DNA from 4 places in the Pseudodesulfovibrio indicus genome. Region 4 is predicted to be linked to each of the others. Evidence: predicted binding sites of a transcription regulator. Region 4 holds the regulator's gene; each other region holds the start of a gene.
The links. Region 4 encodes sigma-54, which starts transcription at its own class of promoters, with help from an activator protein. Its sites were predicted from a motif close to CTGGCACGGNNNNTGCTT; they were not measured.
Positions count from the first base shown of each region.

Region 1: a site for sigma-54 is predicted at 1,726-1,743, ahead of AWY79_RS17165 (TadE/TadG family type IV pilus assembly protein). Genes of this name have one in related genera too.
Region 2: a site for sigma-54 is predicted at 1,536-1,553, ahead of nifJ (pyruvate:ferredoxin (flavodoxin) oxidoreductase). Genes of this name have one in related genera too.
Region 3: a site for sigma-54 is predicted at 1,762-1,779, ahead of AWY79_RS19300 (NifB/NifX family molybdenum-iron cluster-binding protein). Genes of this name have one in related genera too.

Region 1 is NZ_CP014206.1:3,772,199-3,776,024, reverse strand. Features, by position in the region: gene AWY79_RS17175 (TadE/TadG family type IV pilus assembly protein) at 1-32, opposite strand, end outside; gene AWY79_RS17170 (VWA domain-containing protein) at 46-1,365, opposite strand; gene AWY79_RS17165 (TadE/TadG family type IV pilus assembly protein) at 1,277-1,669, opposite strand; gene AWY79_RS17160 (sigma-54-dependent transcriptional regulator) at 1,931-3,316, shown strand; gene AWY79_RS17155 (Flp family type IVb pilin) at 3,772-3,826, shown strand, end outside.
Region 2 is NZ_CP014206.1:2,078,078-2,081,903, forward strand. Features, by position in the region: gene nifJ (pyruvate:ferredoxin (flavodoxin) oxidoreductase) at 1-1,456, opposite strand, end outside; gene AWY79_RS09165 (DNA-3-methyladenine glycosylase I) at 1,796-2,353, opposite strand; gene AWY79_RS09170 (sigma-54-dependent transcriptional regulator) at 2,362-3,804, opposite strand; gene AWY79_RS09175 (hybrid sensor histidine kinase/response regulator) at 3,806-3,826, opposite strand, start outside.
Region 3 is NZ_CP014206.1:1,140,520-1,144,345, reverse strand. Features, by position in the region: gene hypB (hydrogenase nickel incorporation protein HypB) at 1-143, shown strand, start outside; gene AWY79_RS05330 (sigma-54 interaction domain-containing protein) at 346-1,662, shown strand; gene AWY79_RS19300 (NifB/NifX family molybdenum-iron cluster-binding protein) at 1,985-2,182, shown strand; gene AWY79_RS05320 (Mrp/NBP35 family ATP-binding protein) at 2,296-3,171, shown strand; gene AWY79_RS05315 (HD-GYP domain-containing protein) at 3,741-3,826, opposite strand, start outside.
Region 4 is NZ_CP014206.1:2,593,282-2,597,107, reverse strand. Features, by position in the region: gene rapZ (RNase adapter RapZ) at 1-77, opposite strand, end outside; gene AWY79_RS11655 (PTS sugar transporter subunit IIA) at 94-543, opposite strand; gene hpf (ribosome hibernation-promoting factor, HPF/YfiA family) at 546-1,088, opposite strand; gene rpoN (RNA polymerase factor sigma-54) at 1,123-2,541, opposite strand; gene lptB (LPS export ABC transporter ATP-binding protein) at 2,782-3,507, opposite strand; gene AWY79_RS11635 (LptA/OstA family protein) at 3,508-3,826, opposite strand, start outside.

The DNA of each region.
Region 1 (3,826 bases), 1.2 Mb from region 4:
CCGCGACGGGAGTTCTTGCGGTTGTTGCGCATGGTCGTAACCTCCCTAGAGCAGGCGCCAGCCGAGCTGCTTGCCGATCTGCTTGAAGACGTCGGGGATGTCGTCCACGCGCGGGGCATCGAAGTAATGGTCGTCGGTGCCTTCCTTGCTGGACGCGATGGTCTTCATCAGGTTGATGTCGGTATTGTCCGAGTAGCCGAACCGGATGGCGAAGATCTCGATGCCCGCGTCCTTGGCCAGCTGGGCCTCGTTGAGCATGTCCTGGTTCAGCACGCCGTTGTCGTCGCAGTGGGCCGTTTTCACGCCCATGCCGTAGTAGGCGTTGGTCCAGTAGTTGTTGGGCCGGTAGTAGGCGCGGTAGGTGCCGCCGCACTCGCCGTCCTCGGTGTCGCCGTCGGTGAGTACGATCATGATCTTGCGGAAGTCCTTCTTGTCGCCGCCCTGGGTGTAGGGGGCCTCGGGGGTCAGGATGTGGCGGCCCCACTTGATGCCTTCGGAGATGACCGTGCCCGAGGCCGCGCCCGTGGCGGTCTGGGTGTTGATGGAGCTGATGATCTGTTCCTTGTCCTGGCTCAGCGGCAGGGAAACGGGCAGGTCGGAGCAGGTGTCGAGGCTGATGGAGCTGCGGTAGTAGTAGGGCAGGGCGTAGTATTCGTCCATGAAGTCCTCGTGTATGCCCCGGTTCAGGGTGCCGTCCGCGTTCTGGCATCCCTCCTCGTACCCTTCGGCGCCCGCGTCGATGCGGACCTTGCCTCGGAAGGCGACCATGCCGACCTTGGTGTCGGGGGTGGCTCCGTCAGGGATGAGCAGGTCGGTCAGTTCGATGGAGGCCTGCTTGACCATGGTAATGGGCGTGCCCTTCATGGAACCGGAGTTGTCCACCACGAAGACCACTTCGAGCTTGTTGAAACCCGCCGTGGCGCTGGCCTGGACCACCTTGTCGGCTATGCCCAGGACCTCCATGAGGATCATCTTCACTTCGGCCTGGGCCGTGACCTTCACGCTGCGGATCTCGGTTCCGGCGGACACGGAGGTGACCACGGCGGATTCCATGTTGTTTTCGACCATGAGGCGCACGGCCTGGTCGACCACGCCCTTGGACAGGTCGGGGTCGTAGGGCAGCTCCAGGCTGCCCGCCAGCGCGCCCGCGTCCACCGCGGCCTGGAGCCGGGTGTGGGTCAGGTACATGTTGCCCATGTCCACGGCGATGCCCGCCACCCCCAGCAGAATGGGGAGCAGCAGGGCCATGACGGCACTGGTCGCGCCTTGACGCGCCTTACGGAAGCGGCATGGTTGTCTGCGCGACGAACCGCAGGGGTTCGTCTTCTTCGTCGCCGAACAACCGCTGACCGTTCTGCGATCCAAACATCTGGTAAACATAGGAAACCTCTACTGTGACGGTTTTTGCCACGGGGTCGGTGGTCACGTTGGTGGACAGGGCTTCGGGGTCGAGGTCCACGACGAGGGCCGCCACAAGGCCTTCCACGTCCGCGGTTTCGCCTTCCATGAGCACGTGGCGCGCGCCTTCGCGGCTGGCCTCGACCAGGGAGGAATAGGTGTGCATGGCGCTGCCGCCCTCCACCAGAAGCAACCCCAGGAATGCCACCACGGGAAGCAGCAACGCGAACTCGATGGCGGCGAGGCCCTGGCGTCTATCTCTCTTTCTCATTCCCGTACTCCTTGAATCCAGAAATTGTACCGGCCGGAAGCCGGGTAACCTCACAGAAGCATTGTGCGTGCCAAAGCAGAATCTTTGCGCATCAATCAGTGTGTACCAGTATGTATTAATTGTATTAAAAGTTTTGTGACCAAGAGCGGCAAAGAAGCGTATTCGGATTGGCGGGCTCATTTGTCTATTTTTTGTGGATATGCCTCTTCGAATCCTGTAGGGTTCCTTCACGCGGGACAAACACCATCAGGGAGCAAACCTGTGGCTGAAAAAATTCTTGTGGTCGACGACGATCGCGCCTTCCAGGGCATGCTGGTCGAGGCGTTGGCCGACAAGGGATACGAAGTGGATACGGCACCTTCCGCCGAGGAAGGCATCAAGAAGGCCGGAGCCGCGGAGTTCGACCTCATCCTCCACGACATCCAGCTGCCCGGCATGTCCGGGCTGGAGGCGTTGCGCCACCTGGCGGACGTGGCCCCCGGCGTGGACGTCATCGTCATGACCGGCTACGCCTCCAAGGATTCCGGCGTCACGGCCATGCAGCAGGGCGCCTACGACTATTTCGAGAAGCCGTTCTCCCTGCGCGAGATGGAAGTGGTGGTCCGGCGGGCCCTGGAAAAGCGCCGCCTCCAGCAGGAGCTGGCCGACCTGAAGCGGCGCGGCGGGTCCAGCCCCCTGCACAACATCATCGGCCAAAGCGCGCCCATGATGGCGGTCAAGGAGCGCATCGCCCGCGTGGCCGAGCTCAACGCCGACGTCCTGATCATGGGCGAGACCGGCACCGGCAAGGAGCTGGTGGCGGACACCATCCACGCCCTGAGCTCCCGGGCCAAGGCCCCGTTCGTCAAGATCAACTGCGCGGCCATCCCCGAGAACCTCATCGAGTCCGAGTTGTTCGGCCACGAGAAGGGGGCCTTCACCGGGGCCACGAGCATGAAGCAGGGCAAGTTCGAACTGGCCAAGTCCGGCTCCCTGATGCTCGACGAGATCGGCGACATGCCGCTGCACCTCCAACCCAAGCTGCTGCGCGCCGTGGAGCAGAAGCAGGCCGAGCGCGTGGGCGGGGCCAAGCCCATCCTGTACGACGTGCGGATCATCGCGGCCACCAACCAGGAGCTGGAGGAGCGCGTCCGGGAGGGCGAGTTTCGCAGCGATCTATACTATAGACTGAACGTGGCCACCCTGATCCTGCCGCCCCTGCGCGACCGCAAGTCCGACCTGCCGCAGCTGGCCGAGTTTTTCCTGGACCGGGCCAACCGCCGCCTCGGCACGGACATCGCCGGGGTCTCGTCCGAGGCCATGGAGATATTCTTCAACTACGACTGGCCGGGCAACGTCCGCCAGTTCGCCAACGCGGTGGAGCGCGCGGCCATCTTCTGCACCTCCGCCATGATCACCCCGGCCGAGGTGGATCAGGCGTTCTCCAACGCCCGGCCCGTGGCCGACTCCCCCCTGTTCCTGCCCACGGGAGAGGGCGTGCCCCTGAAACAGGCGCTCATCGACTACGAGAAAGCGCTCATCGAGAGCGCCCTGCGCGCCTGCGGCGGAACCCAGACCGAGGCCGCCTCGGCCCTGGGCGTGTCCGCCAAGAACCTCTGGAACAAGCTCAAAAAGCACAATATCGACCCGGCATCGTTCAAGAAATAGGTGGAGGCCCCCTCCGCTCCCGGCACCGCTCCCGGCTCGGCCCGTTGTCCGTGTCCACGTTTTGTGGTGTCCCCTGGCGGGCTCCCCGTCGTCCAACCCCGTTTTTTCCTCCCTTTTTACGTTGAAATCCCCTCGCCCCGGCTGGGCTTCACAATAGTCTAGTATTTGTGGATTGGCGTAACAGCTCGTTTTTATAGAGGTTGTTTCGCGATAAAACAGGGCCGCCATGCGCCTCAAGTCCACTAATTATAGATTATACCGTTCTGGCACTAGCCATGGAACGAGGGGTTGATGCGTGTTCGAATTTTTATCTTCAATATTTATGGGTAGTTGTGAGCATAAATTTCCCCCTGGCACAGGCTGTGGCACGCGGGTTGCTCTATGGTGGGCGTGGCTGGTGCTGAAAGGCACACGAAAGTTAAAAACAGAAATTTACCAAACCAAGGAGAACGATGATGAACAAGCTGATGAACCTCATCCGTGACGAAGAAGGCGCGACCGCTATCGAAT
Region 2 (3,826 bases), 520 kb from region 4:
CCACGTAATCGGCGGCCGCCACCAGGTAGGTGGACTGGATCGGGGAATGGCCGAAGCGCAGGTGGGAGATGGTGATGCCGCCGGACTTCTTGGAGTCGTAAGCGAAGTAGCCCTGCGCATACATGTCGGTGTTGTCGCCGATGATCTTGATGGCCTGCTTGTTGGCGCCGACCGTCCCGTCCGAACCGAGACCCCAGAACTTGCACTGGACGGTGCCTTCAGGGGTGGTGTCCAGGGTCTCGGCCGTGACAAGGGAGGCTTGGGTGACGTCGTCCTCGATACCCACGGTGAAGCGGGTCTTGGGGGCGGACGCAGCCAGGTTGTCGTACACGGCCTTGGCCATGGCCGGAGTGAACTCCTTGGAGCCCAGGCCGTAGCGGCCGGCGGTGACGACGGGGCCGTTGCCCTTTTCCAGGAAGACGGTGCAGACATCCTGGAACAGGGGGTCGCCAAGCGCGCCGGGCTCTTTGGTGCGGTCGAGCACGGACACGGCCTTGGCGGTTTCGGGCAGCACGGCCAGGAAATGCTTGGCCGAGAACGGGCGGTACAGGCGGACCTTGATCAGGCCGACCTTCTCGCCTTCGGCGACCAGGTGGTTGACCACTTCCTCCAGGGTCTCGCAGGCGGAGCCCATGGCGATGACCACGCGCTCGGCGTCGGCGGCGCCGACGTAGTCGAACGGCTTGTAGGAGCGGCCGGTCAGGGCGGACACTTTGTCCATGTACTCCTCGACGATGGCCGGGATGGCATCATAGTAGGAGTTGGAAGCCTCGCGGCCCTGGAAGTAGATGTCCGGGTTCTGGGCGGTGCCGCGAACGTCCGGGTGTTCCGGGTTCATGGCGCGCTTGCGGAAGGCGGCGACCTTCTCGGTGTTCAGCAGCGGCTTCATGTCCTCGTAGTCGATGACCTCGATCTTCTGGATCTCGTGGGAGGTGCGGAAGCCGTCGAAGAAGGAGACGAAGGGCACGGAGGCCTCGACGGTGGCCAGGTGGGAGACCAGGGCGAGGTCCATGACTTCCTGGACCGACGCGGAGGCCAGCATGGCGAAGCCGGTCTGGCGGCAGGCCATGACGTCCTGGTGGTCGCCGAAAATGGACAGGGCGTGGGCCGCGATGGCCCGCGCCGAGACGTGGAAGACGCAGGGCAGCAGTTCGCCCGCGATCTTGTACATGTTCGGGATCATCAGCAGCAACCCCTGGGAGGCGGTGAAGGTGGTGGTCAGCGCGCCGCCGGCGAGGCCGCCGTGCACAGCGCCGGCCGCTCCGGCCTCGGACTGCAGCTGGCGGACCTCGAGGGTCTGCCCGAAAATATTCTTGCGGCCCTGAGCGGCCCATTCGTCGGCGATCTCACCCATGGTGGAAGAGGGGGTGATGGGGTAGATGGCGGCGGTCTCACTCATGGCATAGGCCACCCAGGCGGCGGCGGTGTTGCCATCCATCGTTTTCATCTTGGACATTCGGTAATTCTCCTATTGTGGTGTCGTCTGTTCACTTGGCGTCCGCCAGGCGGACCGGTCAATTGAGGACATAATCCTTACTCAACAACCGTGCCAACTTGGCGAATATTGAAATATCCTTGTTTTACGACTTGTTACGTTTCAGCGGTATTTTCGCGCACCGGTCCGGCCGGTGGCGCAAGTCTGAAAAACAGGACGGCCGATCGCGACCATGAGGGAAAAACTCCCGAATCATGGGCGTTGAGGAGGAAAGTGGAGGATCAGGGTGAAAAACGGACCAGTCCTAAAAATCGGACAGGTGCGCAACGGGTGATCCGTGGGGAGGCGGAGGGGGGTGCCTTATTCTTTCGCGGCCCAGGCGGGGCCCGCCAGGAGGACCTTGGCGTGGACCGGGCAGGACTCCACATGGGCCCCACGCAGGTAGCCGGAACTCATGAGAAATTCGTTCACGATTTCACCTCCCACGAACTTGAAGTGTTTTTTGAACAGCTTGACCCAGTCCTCCTTTTTCAGGGGATGGTGGGCGTCGAGCCAGTTCTTGAAGGAGCCGTGCGATGCCTGGATGGCCAGGATCGCATTGGCGTTGTGGATGGCGGCGTTGACCTTGAGCCTGTTGCGGATGATGCCCGCATCGGCCAGGAGCCGGGCCCTGTCCGATTCGCCGTACCGGGCCACGGCCTCGATCCGGAAGCCGGAGTACGCCTTGCGGAAGTTCTTCTCTTTATTGAGGATCGTCCGCCAGCTCAGGCCCGCCTGGTTGATCTCGAGGACCAGCAGGGCGAACAGCTCGTCGTCGTCCGTGACCGGGAACCCGTACCGGGTGTCGTGGTACAGGCGATCCACGTCGTCTTCGGGCCGGGCGGCGCAGAAGGCGCAGTAAGAATCGAATTCGGCCATGGTCGCTCCTAGAGGGTCAGGCCGTACTTCTTGAGCAGGCTGTAGAAGTGTGAGCGGGAGAGCTTGGAAACCTCCAGGATACGGGGCAGATCCCCGTCGCACTGGCGGATCAGCTCGCCCAGGTAGACCTTTTCCGCAGTGGACTTGAAGTCCCGCAGGGTGGGCAGCTCCTGCTCGAAGATGTCTTCGAAGATGTCCTGTCCGATTTTTCGGACAGGCTCGGGGATGGGGGCCGCTTCCGGCTCGGGCTGGCGCGCGCCGCCGGTCATGCGCTCGATCTGCGCCTTGGCCACCTGGACCCGCAGCTCGCGCGGCAGGTGCATGGCGTAGAGGGTCTTCTCGTTGCCCGCCGTGACCACGGCGCGTTCAAGGATGTTGAACAATTCACGGACGTTGCCGGGCCAGTCGTAGTTCTCCAGTGCCGGGTGGAAGTCCGAGCCGAAGGACTTGGGCGGCATGCCGTATTGGCGGCAGAGCTGGTGCACCCGGTAGATGCACAGGGGGCGGATGTCCTCGGGCCGGTCCTTGAGGGGCGGCAGGTGGATGTGCATTGTCTTGAGTCGATACAGCAGGTCCGAGCGGAATGTCCCCTTTTCGACCATTTCCTCCAGGTCGCGGTTGGTGGCGGCCACCAGGCGGAAGTTGCTGGTCTGCTCGCGGGTGTCGCCCACGGGCCGGAAGGTCCGCTCCTGGAGGACGCGCAGGAAGGCCTTCTGCATGGAGAGCGGCATCTCGCCCACCTCGTCGAGGAACAGGGTCCCGCCGTCGGCCAGTTTGACCAGGCCGATGCGGTCCGCCTGCGCCCCGGTGAACGCGCCCTTGCGGTGGCCGTACAGGGTGGACTCCAGCAGGGATTCGGTCAGCCCGGCGCAGTCCACGACCACGAACTTGGCTTCCTTGCGCTTGGAGTTGGCGTGGATGGTGGAGGCGAACAGCTCCTTGCCGGTGCCGGTCTCGCCGGTGATGAGCACGTTGGAGTCCGAGCGCGCGGCCTGGGAAAGCAGGTTGAAGCTGACCTTGATGATCGGGCTCTCGCCGACCACGCCGTTGAGGTCCAGGTTGCGGTCCGCGTCGCGGCCCCGTTTCTCCTCGTGGTACTTGAGCGCGCGCCCCAGGGTCAGGGATATCTCGCGGATGGAGGACGGCTTGAGCAGGTAGTCCCAGACCCCGCCCCGGATGGCCAGCTCCGCGCCGTCGGGGTCGCCCTTGCCGGTCAGGATGATGACCTCGGGCGGGTCGGGCAGGGCCATGATGTCGGGCAGTATGTCCAGCCCGTTGCCGTCGGGCAGGCGCACATCCAGGAAGATGACGTCGTAGTTCCCCTCCCGGATCATGCGGTGCCCCGCGTCCAGGGTATGGGCCGAGGCGCAGCTGTGGGTCAGCCTGGTGATCAGGCTTTCCATGGTCTCGCAGACCTCGAGGTCGTCGTCTATGATCAGAATGTCCGCCACGTTACTCCCCTTGTCGTTCTCC
Region 3 (3,826 bases), 1.5 Mb from region 4:
TGGACTTCGACCTGGACAAGGCCACCAACCACGCCAAGAAGCTGAACAAGGACATCGAGGTCATGCCCATCTCCGCCCGCACCGGCGAGAACATGGACCAGTGGTATGACTGGCTCCGCAAAAAGCGGGCCGAGAAGCTCTAAGTCCGACAACGCCGATTGTTTGTTTTCAAAGCCGCCTCCGGGCGGCTTTTTTCATGCCCGGCCACCCAACTCTCGAAAGCCTCTGCCGCCATCGCGGGCCGTCTTCGGACGGGTTTCTTTTTTTGATCATCCACAAATGTGTGGGCGAATTTTTCGCCCGGTTTTTCTTGGCAAGGGATTCCGGGGGATGTAGGGTGGCACCATGTCCTTTCCGAAGAACCTGCCGCTCGAGGACGTGCTCGACTCCATCGCCGACGGGCTGTTCACCGTGGACGCGGACTGGAACGTGACCTATTTCAACGGGGCGGCCCAGCGGATCACCGGGATAACCGGGGACGACGCCCTGGGGCGCAAGTGCTGGGACGTGTTCCGCTCCTCCCTGTGCGACGGCCAGTGCGCGCTGGGCGCGTGCATCGAGCACGGCGGGCGCATCGTCAACAAGTCCATCTTCATCGTCCGCTCGGACGGCACCACCCTGCCCGTGTCCATCTCGGCCTCGCCCCTCAAGGACCGGGACGGCAACGTGGTCGGCGGGGTGGAGACCTTCCGCGACCTGACCGAGATCCACGTCTCCCGCCAGCAGGCCAAGGACATCTACCGGTTCGAGAACATCGTGGGCCGCAGCCAGGCCCTGGACAAGATCTTCCGCATCCTGCCGCAGATCAGCGAATCCGAGGCCACCACCCTGCTGCTCGGCCAGAGCGGCACCGGCAAGGAGCTGTTCGCCAAGGCGATCCACTCCCTGAGCCCGCGCAAGGAAGGGCCGTTCGTGGCCGTGAACTGCGGCGCGCTGCCCGACACCCTGCTGGAATCCGAGCTGTTCGGCTACAAGGCGGGCGCGTTCACCGGGGCGCGCACGGACAAGCCGGGCCGGTTCGAACTGGCCGACGGCGGCACGGTCTTTCTGGACGAGATCGGCGACATGCCCCAGAACCTCCAGGTCAAGTTGCTCCGCTTCCTCCAGGACAAGACCTTCGAGCCGCTCGGCGGGGTCTCCCAGGTGCGCGCGGACGTGCGCGTGGTGGCCGCCACCAACCGCAACCTGGAGGACGCCGTGGCCGAGGGGACCTTCCGACAGGACCTCTTCTACCGCCTCAACGTGGTCACCCTGACCCTGCCGCCCCTGACCCAGCGGCAGGAGGACCTGCCCCTGCTCGTGGACCACTTCCTCCAGGAATTCAACGGGCTGCGCAACAAATCCATCCAGGGCGTGAGCGAAGACGCCATGGCCGTGCTCCTGCGCCACGACTTCCCCGGCAACGTCCGCGAGCTGGAAAACATCCTCGAATACGCCTTCATCCTCTGCGCGGACGGGTTCATCCAGGTGGAACACCTCCCGGAATACCTGCACCCGGCCAAGGGCTCGCCCCGGTCGGCGGGCCTGTCCGGCACCATGGAGGCCATCAAGCGCCGCGCCGCGCGCCAGGCCGTCAAACGCAACAACGGGAAAAAAATGGCCGCCTGCCGCGAGCTGGGCATCACCAAGGACACCCTGCGACGGCTCCTCTCCGACAAATAGGCGAATTTTTCGTCCACCTTCCTTGCGGTAATGGCGAATTATTCGCCCAAATGCCCATATCGCTTAAACCTAACACACTGTAATAAATCAATATTTCTGTTGGCACGATCTATGCTCTATTGCCATCAATCGGTCAGGGTCCTGCCGGAGAGTTTTTTGGAGAGTGATGATGAAAGTGGATTCCGCCAAGCTCATCTGCCTGGCGTGCTACCAGGACCGGTTGGCCTCCGTGTGCGAGAACGCGGACGGCTACAAGTTATTTGAAATACGCGATCATAAATCTTACCCCGCAGGCCTCCTATCCCTTCCCTCAAAGGACCCTATGGACAGGACATCCGCCATATTGGCCTGCGGGGTAACCATTTTTCTGTGCGGCGCCATCCGCAACCGCACCCGCGAAGCCCTCGAAGAAGCCGGAATCCAAGTCATCCCGTGGCTCACCGGCTCCCTCGGCCAGGTAGTCGACGGCTATCTGCACGGGTCGCTGGCCGAGCTGGCCATGCCCGGCGCATCAGTTTGACATTTTCCCGCCGATGGTTATCTCTCTCGGACCCGGACGCGACCGTCCGCTGGTCCGGGATCTGCGCGTACTTTCAAAGGCGGCCCTGAGCCGCCCTATTTCAGGAGAATCCTATGAGTGGTTGTGAAGGATGTGCGTCTGCCGCACCTGACGGGAGCTGTTCCAGCGCCAACGGCTGCGACAACCCCGAAGAGCAGAAACTGCAAAAAACCCTGAGCCGCATCAAGCACAAGATCGTGGTCATGTCCGGCAAGGGCGGCGTGGGCAAATCCACCGTGGCCGCCAACATCGCCGTGGCCCTGTCCCTGGCCGGCAAGAAGGTCGGCCTGCTGGACGTGGACGTGCACGGCCCGAGCGTGCCCCGGCTTCTCTCCCTCAAGGGCCAGCAGCCGCACATCGGCGACCAGATCATGGAGCCGGTGCCCTGGTCCAGGAACCTGTCCGTCATGTCCCTGGGCTTCATGCTGCCCGACGACCGACAGGCCGTCATCTGGCGCGGACCGGTCAAGATCGGCCTGATCAAGCAGTTCGTGGAGGACGTCATGTGGGGCGACCTCGACTTCCTCGTGGTCGACTGTCCCCCCGGCACCGGCGACGAACCGCTGTCCGCCCTCCAGACCCTCGGCCCCACCGCCATGGCCGTCATCGTCACCACCCCCCAGGGCGTGGCCGTGGACGACGTGCGCCGGTCCGTGTCCTTTGTGGGCGAAGTGGGCAACCGCGTGCTCGGCATCGTTGAAAACATGTCCGGCTTCGCCTGCCCCGACTGCGGCAAGGTGCACAACATCTTCAAGTCCGGCGGCGGCGAGGAACTGGCCAAGGAAGCGGGCGTCCGGTTCCTGGGACGCATCCCCCTCGACCCCGCCGTGGCCGACTCCGGCGACGAAGGGTTCCCCTTCATGAAGGTCCACCGCGATACCGCCACCGGACAAGCCATGGAACAAATCATCCAGCCCATCCTCTCCCTCCCCGACCCGCCCAAGGCGTAGCCGGGCCATCAGCCATCAAAAAGGGCGGACGCGCTGCGCGCGTCCGCCCTTTTTTTTTGCGCCTCCGGCGGCCGGGGGAAGGGGAGGAAAAACCCTTTGAAAAGGGTTGTTTCCTCCCCTTCCCCCGGACCCCCATCCCCTCCTTTTCCCAAACTTTTTGGGTCGCTTCGCGAGGTTCGAGGTTCAAGATAAGGCCTCTTCCTTTCCAGAGTTTTAACACGCCGCCCTGACACTTTCCCTTGGCCCCCGTCCGGTCCGGCGGCGTGGGCAACCGTCCCGGATGGTTCGCGCCGGGCGGCTGACCGCGCGCCGCAGACGTCCGGCGCGAACCATCAGGGACACCGCATCCCCGCCACCCGCCGACACTCCCGCCAAACCGCACACCTCCCCCTTCCACCTCCCCCAAAACTCGACCCTCCGCGCCCGCACGGACCCGAGCGAAGCGAGCGACAAAAAGTTTGGGAGGGTCCAGGGAACCCTTTTCAAAGGGTTCCCTGGCGGGGTCTGGGGCAGCGCCCCAGCCGCCGGAGGCTTCCCTCGACGGCATCCAGGTCGCCGGCAGCTCCGCGTCATCCCTCGCCGGGCGGCGTGACCAGGCGCCGAATGTCGTCGAATGCGGAACGGAAGGCCACGACCACGGTGGGGTCGAACTGGG
Region 4 (3,826 bases):
ACCCTGAGGGCGGTGGACTTCCCGGAACCGGAGAGCCCGGTGACGATGACGACGGGAAAGGGATTTGTCGGGGTCAAAACGGCCTGCCGGGTTTTAGACGTCCTTGAGGAGTGACCAGAGGCCGTCGAACCCGTCGGCCGCGAGAAACGCCTTGCGGAACTCCTCGTCCTTGAGCAGCCGGGAGATCTGGGCCAGCACGCGCAAGTGCATGCCCGCCACCTGTTCCGGGGCCAGGACCAGGAAGAAGATGCCGCACGGGCTGTGGTCCAGGGCTTCGAACTCGACTCCTTTTCGGCTTCGCCCGACCACGACCATGACCTTTTCCAGGTTCTCCAGCTTGCCGTGGGGGATGGCGATACCGTCGCCGATGCCGGTGGAGCCGAGGCGCTCGCGATCGAGAAGGACACGGACCGCTAGGTCCGTGTCCATCTCGGGATATATCTCGCCCAGGGGGGCGACCAGTTCATTGAGTACGTCCGACTTGGTCTCGGACTGCAGCTCGGGAAGGATCAGTTCCTTCGCCAGGTAATCACTGAGTTTCATGCTTAGTTTCCGGGGTCGATGAGGCCGTAATCGCCGTTCTTTCTCTTGTAGATAACGTTGACGCCTTCGGTTTCCGCGTTGCGGAAGACCAGGAACTCGTTCTCCAGGGCATCCAGCTGCATGGCGGCCTCGTCCACGGACATGGGCTTGGGCTCGTATGCGTCGGTGCCGACGATGGTCGGGGCCGCTCCGGCTCCGATCTCATCGAAGGAGATGTAGTTCATCTGCACCATCTTATTGGGACGCGCCTGTCTGGGGCGGTTCTTCATCTTCTCGCGCATCTTGCGAAGCTGGGCTTCCAGCTTGTCCAGGACCATGTCGATGGTGGAATACATATCCTCGGAGTCCTCGTAGGCCGAGATGTGAATGCGATCCGAGTTGAGGATCACGTCCGCCTTGTGGCGGAACTTCTCGACCAGCAGGTTCACCTGGAGATCTGCTTCCGCATCGGAAACGTACTTCGCAACCTTTTCAAAACGCTTTTCAGCGTAACCCTTGAGGTGATCGGACGGCTCAAAGTTCTTGAAAGTGAAGCTGATGTTCATACGCTGCCTCCTGGTTGTGTGTCCGGCAAGCAGACTAGAAATACTGCTTGCGCTTGGATGACGAAGCAATACCCATTGCCGAACGGTACTTGGCGACCGTGCGCCTGGCGATGTTCACGTCAAGTTTCTCCTTGAGGATCTCGCCGATCCGTTCATCGCTGAGCGGTTTCTTCGTGTCTTCATCCGCGATCATCTGCTTGATGAGCGCTTTCACGCTCTCCGAGCCCACCTGGGAACCGTCGTTCAGGTCCAGGGCGGAGTTGAAGAAAAACTTCAACTCGTAGATGCCGTGGGGGGTTGAAACGTACTTGTTGGTCGTGATCCGGCTCACGGTGGATTCGTGCATCTCGATGTCTTCCGCGACCTCCTTGAGGATCAAGGGTTTGAGCTTTGTCACGCCTTCCTCGAAGAACCCCCGTTGAAAGCCGACAATGGACTCGACTACTTTATACAGGGTTCGCTGCCGCTGGTACAGACTTTTCATCAACCATGCGGCGGAACGCATCTTTTCCTGGAAATATTCCTTCTCCTTGTCCGCCGCGCCCTTCATGGAATCCATGTAGAAGCTGTTCATCTGCAAACGGGGCAGCCCGTCCTCGTTGAGGATGATGACGAAGTCCTCGCCATACTTGTAGACGAAGACGTCGGGCGAGACGTAGTGCGGCTCGGTGCTGGAGAAGCTGGCGCCGGGCATGGGGTCGAGCGTCTGGATCGTGTCGAGGTAGTCCTTGAGCTCTTCCATGGTGATCTTGAACTTGCGGGCCAGCGGCTTGTAGCGGTTCTTCTCCAGGTCTTCCAGGTGGTCGCGCACCAGGGAGACCAGGGTCGGATCGTCGTAGCCCAGGACTTCCATCTGAACCAGCAGGCACTCCTGGGGGGAACGGGCGGCCACGCCCACGGGGTCCAGGCGCTGTATGCGCATCAGGACCGACTCCACCTCTTCGTCGGTGGCCTGAATCATGGAGGTCAGCTCCTCCATGGAGGCCTGGAGATAGCCGTTGGAATCGATGTTGCCGAGGATGACCTCGCCGATGGCCACTTCGTGCTCCGTGAAATCCGAAAGCCGCATCTGCCAGGTGACGTGGCCTTCCAGCGAAGGCTTGGAGGCAAGGCGCGCTTCGAACGACATCCCCTCCTCCGGAATCTCGGAGTCCCGGGACAGGGCCTGCTTGGAGGTCGAGGAAAATTCGCCGAGATAGTTTTCCCAATCGGCGGTGCGGACCAGCTCTTCCTCGGCCTGGGCCTCGGTCAGGACTTCCCGTGGGTCGGGCGTTTCCTGCGGTTCCACCTCGGGCTCGGTCTCATCCAGGAACGGATTTTCCAATAGTTCCTGCTGTACCGTTTCCAGCAGCTCCAGACGGGAGAGCTGCAGCAGCTTGATGGCCTGCTGCAACTGAGGCGTCATGACCAGTTGCTGTGTGAGCTTGAGCTGTTGCCGAAGTTCCAATCCCATGATTCCCTGCTCGCTTTACGGTTTCACAATATCGCTCGCCGGATATTTTTACTTTTTTCCCGGCTGCGGGAAGTTTTTTTCGGTTCAACTATGCCACATGCAAGAAAAGGACGCAACACAATTGTGTTAACGTCCTGTTTCCATTAATAATCCAGCGGATATACGCGAGTATGAAAAAAGTGTACCAACCTTTGGGAACCGTGTAAATCCGGAAAGCGCAAAAAATGCGCGGTTTCGCGGCTAGAGCCGGAAGTCTTCGCCCAGGTAAATCTGCCTGGCCCGGCTCGATTTGACGATTTCCTCCGGCGACCCTTCGAGGATGACCGTGCCCTCGTAGACGAGATAGGCGCGATCGCAGATATTCAACGTTTCACGAACGTTGTGGTCCGAAATCAGGATGCCGATGTCCATGGACTTGAGCACCGAGATAATCTCCTGGATGTCGATGACCGCGATGGGGTCGATGCCCGCGAACGGCTCGTCCAGGAGGATGAACTGCGGGTCGAGGATCAGGGCGCGGGCGATCTCGAGGCGCCGCCGCTCGCCGCCGGACAGGAACATGGCAGCCTGGTCCGCCAGCTTGGTGATGGTGAACATCTCCATCAATTCATCCGCCCTGGCCCGCTGTCGGCGCGAATTCATGGCCGTCTGCTCGAGGATGATCTCCAGGTTCTGACGCACGGTCAGCTTCTTGAAGATGGAACTCTCCTGGGGCAGGTAGCTGACGCCGAGCCTGGCCCGCTCGTGGAGCGGCCTGCCGGTCAGGACCTCGTCCCCCAGGACCACCTGGCCGGTGTTCGGGGCCACGATGCCCACCAACATGTAGAAGGTCGTGGTCTTGCCCGCGCCGTTGGGGCCGAGCAGCCCGACCACCTCGCGCTTGTTCAGCTCGATGTCGATGCCGTGCACGACCTCTTTCTGGCCGTACCGCTTGGACAGGTTCGTGGCTCGAAGACCGGTGGCCATCTACTGCACCTTCATGCTGCCGGGAGCAACGAAGATCGCCTTGACCCGCTGGTCGCCGCCGATGACCTCGGACCGGTTGTCCCGGACGTGGAAGTTGATCACTTCGCCGGTCAGGGAATTGGGGCCGTCCTGAAGCAGCGGGCTCTGCTCCATCTTGAGCAGCTGGGGGCCGACGAAGTAGGTCAGCTTGCCGCAGGACCCTTCGGTGGTCCCCTTCTTGGCCCGGACATTGCCCTCGGCCACGATGCGGTCCACGCTGTCGGCGGAAAACTTCTTTTTATCCTTGTCCGAGAGGTAGGCGGAGAGCTTGTCGGCCCAC